Regions from separate parts of the Flavonifractor porci genome, predicted to be linked through region 1. Evidence: predicted binding sites of a transcription regulator. Region 1 holds the regulator's gene; the other holds the start of a gene.
What was found. The regulator Rex, encoded in region 1, represses fermentation and respiration genes when NADH is low (regulators of the CRP and FNR family bind a similar motif). The targets are predictions, from matches to a motif close to ATTGTTAANNNNTTAACAAT.

Region 1 (4,471 bases):
CGCCGGCAACGACAAGCTGATGGAGGAGATCGGCGTCACCTGGCACCCCTGCCACCATGTAGGCACCACCGTCCATGTGGCCGCCGACGGAGTCTATCTGGGCCATATCGTTATCTCCGACCAGGTGAAGCCGGACGCCCAGCAGGCCATCGCCGCCCTCAAGGCGGCAGGGGTACGTAAAACAGTGATGCTCACCGGCGACGCCAAACCGGTAGGCGAGGCGGTAGCCACCCAGCTGGGCCTGGATGAGGTCCACACCCAGCTCCTCCCAACTGACAAGGTAGACCGGGTGGAGGGACTGCTGAAAGAGGCGTCTCCCAAAGGAGCCCTGGCCTTTGTGGGTGACGGCATCAACGACGCCCCCGTCCTTTCCCGGGCGGATGTGGGCATTGCCATGGGTGCCCTGGGTTCCGACGCCGCTATCGAGGCGGCGGACATCGTCCTTATGGACGACAAGCCCTCCAAGCTGGCTCAGGCCATCGCCATCGCCCGACGTACTCTGGCTATTGTACGTCAGAACATCGTGTTCGCCCTGGGGGTAAAGCTGCTGGTACTGGTGCTCAGCGCTCTTGGGCAGGCCAATCTGTGGGAGGCCGTCTTTGCTGATGTAGGCGTCTCGGTCATCGCCATTCTCAACGCCATGCGGGCCATGCGCACCACCAAGACGCAATGAAAAAACGCGAGCCGTAAGGCTCGCGTTTTCTGCGTTTTAACTCAGACGCAGGGCAGAAATTTCGTTCAGCACAGTCTGCATGGTGGCCTTGTCATAGCCGCCGCTGGAGGCAGTGCGTTCCAGCAGGATTCCGCCATCCTTGGTGGGAGCAGAGAGGGCGCACACCGACAGATAGACCACCTGGGCCCGCAGGAAGGTGCCGCTCTCCAGCATAGTGCGCTCACTCTGGCGGATGGCGGCCAGCGTCACCCCCGCCTCCATGGCAGTCTGCCAGGTAAAATCGGGATTGGTGCCGGTCTCGGAATAGCCAAGCGCCCGGAGCACAAAGGTCATGTACTCTCCGGCCGTAATGATGTTGTTGGGGGCAAAGACCAGCTGACCGGCGGCGTTGGTGCCAATACCGGTGGTGTACCCCTTTTCATAGGCATAGGCCAGATAGCGATCGGCCCAACTGGGGCTGTCCACAAAGGGATTGGTTGCCGTACTGGACAGGGCCGCCTGTTCCTCCCCCAACAGCCGGATGAACATGACCAGGCCCTCCACCCGGACCGGCTGGCGCTCCAATTCATAGCCGGAGCCGTAGGTAGCGCCGGTGCCCTTCAAAAGGCCCATTTGGGTCAGGCCGTCGGCCATAACGTTATAATCTACGTTTCCGCTGGCCGAGAGGGTGTAGCTGCCCTCCAGACTGACAACTGCTGTATCAGAGGTCACAGTTACCGCCACGGTAGGACTCTCCCCTGCCAGACAGCGGTGGCGAATGGCCAGGCCACTGCCGGAGGCCACTGTGCTGCCTGCCGTTGCATCCACCAGCACTCCACCGGAGGCTGTGGCACTCCCTGCCAAGAGCATCACGCCGGAACCGGAGGTAAGGGTCAGTACATCGCCTTTTTTAAAGCGCAGATCATTGAGGCCCGAGGTGCCGCCCGCCTGGGCCAGATAGGCGGAATGTTTGCCGTTCAGTTGAGTCAGCGCCTGATGATAGACAGGTGTTGTCAATTCCTCCACCCGCTGCTCCGCCTGCTTCAGAGCCTCATCCGTAAAAGTGCCGTTTACATAGCTCTTACTCACCAAAGACTGGTCGGCGGCCAAAACCGCCCCACTGCTCACCAGGACTGCCCCGGCAAGCAGGATCGCCGCTGCTTTTTTCATGTTTCCTCCGAGATCATGTAACTGAGGGCCAGGAGGCTGTCCGCGAAGTGGACATCCTCAATGACCACGCCCGGCGCCTCCACTGTCAGTTCGCTGTTGGTAAAATTCCATATTCCCCGTACGCCGGAGCGTACCAACCGACTGGCAATCGCATTGGCAACACTGTGCGGCACTGTCAGCACACCGATGCTGGCCGGGTGCTCCGCCAGGTACTCCTCCAGCCGATCCACGTGGTAAATGGGCACACCGGAACGGGTCTGCCCCACCACCTCAGGCGCTACATCAAAGGCGGCGGCCAGCACTACGCCGGAGCGCTCAAAGTGGAAGTTTTCCATCAGGGCCCGGCCCAGATTGCCCGCGCCCAGAATGACCGCCGTATGGCCTCGGTTCATGCCCAGGATATCTGAGATCTCATCCCGCAGCTTTTCCACGTTGTAGCCATACCCCTGTTGACCAAATTCTCCGAAACAGGACAGATCCTGCCGGATCTGGGAGGCTGTCAGTCCCATGGAGCGACCCAGGGCGCTGGATGAAATACGCTCCACACCGATGGAATGCAGATCCGTCAAATGGCGATAGTACCGGGGCAGCCTCCGGATCACCGCACTGGACACCTTTTGTTTTCTCATGCTCTATCACACTCGTTCCAGAGGATATCTTTCTTATTCAGTTTACTCAAAACCGGCCCCGATGTCAACGCCTCACGGGCAATTCCTCCACTGACGGCATAGAGTGGAAAGAAAAGGAGGAATGTAACTTGGCCGCAACAGGAACCATTCTGACCCGGGTATTCACGTCCCGGGCCCAGATCCCGGTGGCAGGCGCCACCGTAGCTTTTACCCAGCGGGGCACCGAAGGCCGCCACACCTTGCTGGCCCTGCGGGTCACCGACGCCAATGGCCGCACCACACCCGTTCAGGTAGAAACTCCTGACGCGTCAGCCAGCGAGTCTCCCGGCACCGTCACTCCCTTTGCCGTGTGTGACATCTGGGCCGAATCCCCTGGCTATGAGCTGCTGGTGGTTGAGAATGTCCAGATCTTTGCCGGCACCCAGACCCTGCAGGAGCTGGAGCTCATCCCCCTGCCGGAGCAGTCTCCCACTCTTCTGCCGGAGGACCCGGTCAATGTACCGCCTCAGAATCTGTAAAGGAGGGATACCATGCCAGAATCGCTGCCCATTACCCCCTATGTGCCTCAATACATCACCGTCCATCTGGGCCCGCCGGGCTCCAGCGCGGAGAATGTGACGGTATCCTTTCCGGAATATGTAAAAAACGTGGCCTCCAGCGAGATCTACCCCACCTGGGAGCCCGCCGCCCTTCAGGCTAACATCCTGGCCATCATCTCTTTCGCCCTCAACCGGGTATACACCGAGTTCTACCCCAGCCGGGGCTATCCCTTCAACATCACCTCCTCCACCGCCTACGACCAGAAGTTCATTAAGGGGCGCAATATTTTCGAGAATATCAGCCAGCTGGTGGATGAGATGTTCAACTCCTACATACGGCGCATCGGCTTCGTGGAGCCTCTGGCCGCCAAATTCTGCAACGGCACCACCGTCACCTGCGATGGGCTGTCCCAGTGGGGCAGCCAGGCCATGGCGGAACAAGGGGCGGACTACATGACCATCCTGCGCTCCTATTACGGCGACAATATTGAGCTGGTGACCAACGCCCCGGTCCAGGGCATCCGCTACTCCTATCCCGGCTATCCCATCCGCCGCGGAGACAGAGGCGAGGCGGTCCAGCGCATCCAGGTCATGCTCAACCGCATCTCCCGGGACTACCCCGCCATTCCCAAGGTCTACCCGGTAGACGGAGTCTTTGGTCCCGCCACCGAGGCGGCGGTCAAGAAATTCCAGTCCATCTTTGACCTGACGCCCGACGGTATCGTGGGTAACTCCACCTGGTACAAGATGGTCTTCCTCTATGTGGGCGTGCTGGATCTGGCAGAACTCATCAGTCAGGGGCAGACCTACTACCCCGGCAGCGGAAGTCAGCCCTTCCCCAACGTGCTGGCCGAGGGCGCCAGAGGTGATTCGGTACGAACCGTGCAATATGTACTGTCGGTGGTATCGGAGTTCTACAGCAATATCCCCCGTGTGGCCATCGACGGCATCTACGGCCCCGCTACCAAGAATGCCGTCATTGCCGTCCAGCGCATGGTTGGCCTGCCTCAGGACGGCATCATGGGACCCCAGACCTGGGCCGCCCTCTACCGGCTGTACGCTGGCATCGTGGACACGGTGGAGACCTACACCAACGTGATCCCGGAGCAGTTCCGCCCCGACCTGCCCGAAAGTCAGGCCACCGGCTTGACCCAGTACCCCGGCCAGCCCATGACGCTGGGCTCCGCCGATGAGAGAGGAGTATCCGCATGATTGTGCCTCAAGAGATCCGCCTGATCGGCCAACCGGTCCGCAGCCTACAAACCATGCTGCGGGAGTTATCCTTCCTCTATGACTTTCTGCCGCGGCTCACTCCAGATGGGATCTTTGGGGAGCGCACCCTGGAAGCCATCATGCTCTTTCAGCGGGAATTTTTCCCGCCGGTGACCGGCCGGGTGGATCAGGCCACCTGGGATGCCATCGTTGCCCTCTTCTTGCAGGCCAGAGCCCGGCTGGCCGGGCCTCTCCCCTGCCGCGGCTAT
Region 2 (4,471 bases), on a different contig from region 1:
CATTGCCCACATTCAGCGCGAACAGGGCGATACCCACAAAGATGACCCACCAGGTACCGATATCCAGGATGGCGTCCACCACCTGGCCCCGGCGGCACAGCATCCAGAATTTCACCGCCATGCCCACCAGGATCTGCACAAAGCCCACGGCCAGCGCAAAGACCAGCACGGTCATGGGGTCGCCCATGACGTTGAGCAGGGGGCCGGGCACGCCCGTCGCCCCCTCGGGCACCGACAGGAAGGGGATCACCGGCTGGGACAGGCCCAGCATGTTGGTGAACTGATACAGGAAGTCGGAGAAGAAGCCGCCGGTAAAGAAGCCGATGACAGCAGAGGAAATGCCGCACATGATCATCAGCCGGATCAGCTGTCCGAAGCCCCCCTTGGGGTGGACCTTGTGGTTGATGAAGGCGCAGGCCCCCGCCAGGATCAGGCCGTAGCCCAGATCAGCGAACATAAACCCGAAGAAGAAGATATAGAAGGGGGCCATCAGCCCGTTGGGGTCCACGCCGTCATAGGCGGGCAGGGAATACATCTCGGTAATGGTGGTCAGCGGCTCGGTAAAGCGGTTGTTCTTCAGCTTCACCGGCACCACCGGATAGTCCTCGGCTGCCGGGTCCTGGGTCTCCCAGCAGCAGGTGTACTGCCCCAACCGCTCCAGCAGCTTTTTCTCGTCGGGGACAGGCACCCAGCCCTCCAGGAAGAAGGCGGAACTGCTGTCCAGCAGACGGCAGCGGGCCTCCTCCCGGGCGATCTCCTGATCGGCCCTGTCCAGGCACCGCTCCAGAGCGCCCTTTTTGGAGGCGTATTCCCCCACCTGGTCGATGGTGGACTCCAGCGCACGGGCGGCGTCGGCCAGCTTTTCGTCCAGCCGCTTGTCGTTCTCCGCCGCCGTCCCCGTCCAGCCCCGCAGGGCCGCCCGGGAGAAGCCGTACTCCTTGAGCACCGCCTGGCAGTCCTCCTCCACGCTGCGGTGGCAGAGGAACACCAGATATTTCAGTTCGTTGTCCGCCCCCGCCCGCATGAGCTCATACAGGTCGGTGACCGCCCCCAGGGCCCCATCCATGGCGTCCAGATCGGTGGACGCGGCCACGGTGCCGAAGGACACCGCCACCTCCGGGGTAGAGGCCGTCTCCAGGGGGATATCCAGCGCCAGCCAGGGAGCCAGCGCCAGCTTTTGAGTCCGCAGTTTGTTCTGCTCGGCGTACAGAGCCGAGATCTTCCGCTCCAGGGCCACCAGCTGCCCGGCATCCGCCAGGCCGGTCCGGTAGGCCGCGTCGTCGAAGAGTTCTCCCTCTGTGATCACCGGTCTGGGGGTGAGGAGCCCGCCCTTCTGTTTGGGTCCGTACTTCTTCAGGGCTTTCAGGGCATTCTCCACGCTGGAACGGGCATCCCTGGCCTCGTTCAGCGCCCCGGTGTCCGGCCGCGTCAGACTGGCCCAGTCGGGGTCATCCTTGCGGTCCCCCGGCTCGTCGATCTCCACACAGCCCAAATGCTGAAGCAGCCGCAGCATGGACTCCCGCTCGGATTGCATTCCGATGAGCCGCAGCCGCTTCATTTTCACAATGGACATCAGTTCTTCACTACCCTTCTCACGATGCTCTCAGCGGCGTCGGCCAGACGGCCCTCCGCCTTGGAGCGCAGGGCGTCGCAGGCCTTCTGCGTCTGGGCGTTTACCTCGGCCGCGTGTTTGGCCGCCGTTTCCTCCGCCGAGCGCATAAATTCACGGACCTGGGCCTCGGCCTGAGCCCGGGCCTCCGCCAGCCGGGCCTTGCCGGCCCGCTCGGCCTCCGCCACGGTGCGCTTGGCCTCCGCCTGAGCTTCCGCCTTGCGCTGCTTGTTGGCCTGTTCCGCCTCAGTCACCTGCTTGATCGCTTCCAGAGACATACATTCACCGCCTTTCCCCATCTCTTGTCCCTCTGGACAATTTATCCGATGTTACTAGTCATGATACTTCAAACTGACCAAGATTGCAAGTTTAAAATTATCAGTTCAATTTTTGGCCTTTCTTTTTTTCAGCTTTTTTTGCATAGTTTTTATCCCTTTATTCCCGCCGTCTTTATCAATTATGCCTGATTTTCCTCCGTTTTTTCCCTCATTTATTTTTGTGAATAATTTAACACAAAAATTTTTTTGTACATATTTTTTCTTTCAGGCTTTTAGCCGCTCCCCATAACTGGGCAAAAAAACGGCGCTGCCGCAATCATGCGGCAGCGCCGTTCAGAAATTGATCCCATCAGTCGTCGCTGAGGTAATAGGGCTTCATCAGGCTGGGCTGCTCGGTGGAGTCCTTCTGGCCGTTGGTCCGCAGCACGATCTCCGGCGGACGGCCTGCGCGGCCTCTGCCGCCGTGCTTTTTCCGTCCGCTCTTGGGCGCGGGGGCGGAGGCGGAGGACTGGGCTGCGGCCTGCTTCTTACCCTGGGCCTTGGGCTGCTTCTGGGGAGCCTTCTCCTGAGGGGTCTGCTTCTCCCTGGGCTGCTTTTCCTTGGGCCGCTTCTCCTTCCGGTTCTCCTTTTTCTCAGGCCGGGGCGCGGGCTTCCGGGGTGCCAGCAGCCGGGCGGTGGCATCCATAATGATGTCGCTGGCCAGGGGGTCGGGCCGGCGGAAATCGGCAAAGGCCGGCTCGGGGGCGGCGGGGCGGGCGGGCGCGGTGGCCACCAGGGCCTCCTCCAGGGTCGCGCTGTTGCGCACCCCCCGCTTGGACTTCTTCTTTTTCTCCGGCTGGGCGGGGGCGGGCTGTTCCGCCGCCTCAGCCGCCTTCTGGGCAGCCTTGGCCTTGCGCTCGGCAGCGGCGGCCTTGTTGGCGGCGTCCCGCTGGCGGCGCTTCTCCTTGGCGGCGGCCCGGGCCTCGGCGTCCTCCGGGTTGATGATCCGGCCCTTTTTATCCTTGGGCAGGGGTTCAAAGACCTCCATGGGCCAGGGGTGGCCCTCCACCACCGGGATGGCACGGCCCAGCAGCTTCTGGATGCTCTTGAGCTCCTCCTTCTCATTGATGTCGCAGAAGGAGATGGCGGTACCGCCCCGGCCCGCCCGGCCGGTACGGCCGATGCGGTGGACGTAGGTCTCAGGCACGTCGGGCAGGTTGTAGTTGAACACATGGGACAGCTCATCAATGTCCAGACCCCGGGCGGCAATGTCGGTGGCCACCAGGGCGCGGACCTGTCCGCTCTTGAAGTCGGCCAGGGCCTGCTGCCGGGCGGTCTGGCTCTTGTTGCCGTGGATGGCGGCGGCGGCGATGCCCGCCTTCACCAGATCCCCGGCCACCTTGTTGGCGCCGTGCTTGGTGCGGGTGAACACCAGGGCGTTCTTCACGTCGGGCTCCAGGATCAGGGAAGCCAGCAGCTTGGTCTTGTTGCCCCGGTCCACATAGTAGAGCTTCTGGTCGATGACCTCCACCGGGGAGGACACCGGGTTCACCGCCACCTTTACCGGGTTTACCAGCAGGGAATCCACCAGTCCCTGGACCTCCGGGGGCATGGTAGCAGAAAAGAAGAGGGTCTGCTTCTTCTTGGGCAGCCAGCCCAGGATGCGGCGGACATCGTGGATAAAGCCCATGTCCAGCATCCGGTCGGCCTCGTCCAGTACAAAGACCTCCAGCCTGGACAGGTCCACGAATTTCTGGTTGTACAGGTCGCCCAAGCGGCCGGGGGTAGCCACCAGGATGTCCACGCCCTTTTTCAGCTGCTCCACCTGGGGGTTCTGGCCCACGCCGCCGAAGATGACGGCGGAGCGGAGGGGCAGGTGGCGGCTGTAGGCCACGATATTCTCCTGAATCTGGAGGGCCAGCTCCCGGGTGGGGGTAAGGACGAGGGCCCGGATACCCTTGCCCCTGGTTCCGCTCAGCCGCTGGAGGATGGGTGCGGCAAAGGCGCAGGTCTTGCCGGTGCCGGTCTGGGCGCAGCCCAGCACATCTCTGCCCGCCAAAGCGGGGGGGATGGCCTTTTCCTGAATGGGGGAGGGGCGTTCATACCCCTGTTCGGCCAGCGCCTTCAGGATGGGCGCTTTCAGGCCGAGGTCCTGGAATGTCATGCGGTTCGTTCCTTTCCTCAGAAATGCCCCTTCCGCGCCGGGGGCACAAAAAATAAAACTGCCGCGCGGAGGCAGAAAAAACACGACGAAGCCCGCCGGCCAGCCGGCGGGCATTTCGTACATGATCGTTTACTGGAATATAGTATATCATTATTTCAAAAAAATACAAGGGGCGGTCAGCCCAGCCGGGCCACCACTGCCGCCACCGTCTGCTCCAGGGTATTTCCCCCCGTCACATCCACCGTCAGGTCGGCGTATTTGCGGTACAGAGGCTCCCGGGCGGCGTACACGTCGGCCAGCGTCTGGCCGGGGGACATGGCAATGCCCCGGGTGGTAATGTTGCGGATGCGCCGCTCCAGCTCCTCCAGAGGCACATGGAGATACACCACCAGCCCCAGCTCCTTGAGATGGCGGGCGGCCTCCTCCCGGCAAATTGCGCTG

Region 2: WHJ28_RS11075 (V-type ATPase subunit subunit G family protein) is a predicted target of Rex. The motif match lies at 2,105-2,124, and genes of this name have one in related genera.

The regions. Positions count from the first base shown of each region.
Region 1 covers NZ_JBBHLB010000001.1:266,359-270,829, reverse strand. Annotated here, with positions in the region: gene WHJ28_RS01315 (heavy metal translocating P-type ATPase) at 1-673, shown strand, start outside; gene WHJ28_RS01310 (hypothetical protein) at 710-1,822, opposite strand; gene WHJ28_RS01305 (redox-sensing transcriptional repressor Rex) at 1,819-2,451, opposite strand; gene WHJ28_RS01300 (spore cortex-lytic protein) at 2,580-2,969, shown strand; gene WHJ28_RS01295 (peptidoglycan-binding protein) at 2,982-4,202, shown strand; gene WHJ28_RS01290 (peptidoglycan-binding domain-containing protein) at 4,199-4,471, shown strand, end outside.
Region 2 covers NZ_JBBHLB010000011.1:97,734-102,204, reverse strand. Annotated here, with positions in the region: gene WHJ28_RS11080 (V-type ATP synthase subunit I) at 1-1,573, opposite strand, end outside; gene WHJ28_RS11075 (V-type ATPase subunit subunit G family protein) at 1,573-1,887, opposite strand; gene WHJ28_RS11070 (DEAD/DEAH box helicase) at 2,237-4,030, opposite strand; gene WHJ28_RS11065 (shikimate kinase) at 4,207-4,471, opposite strand, start outside.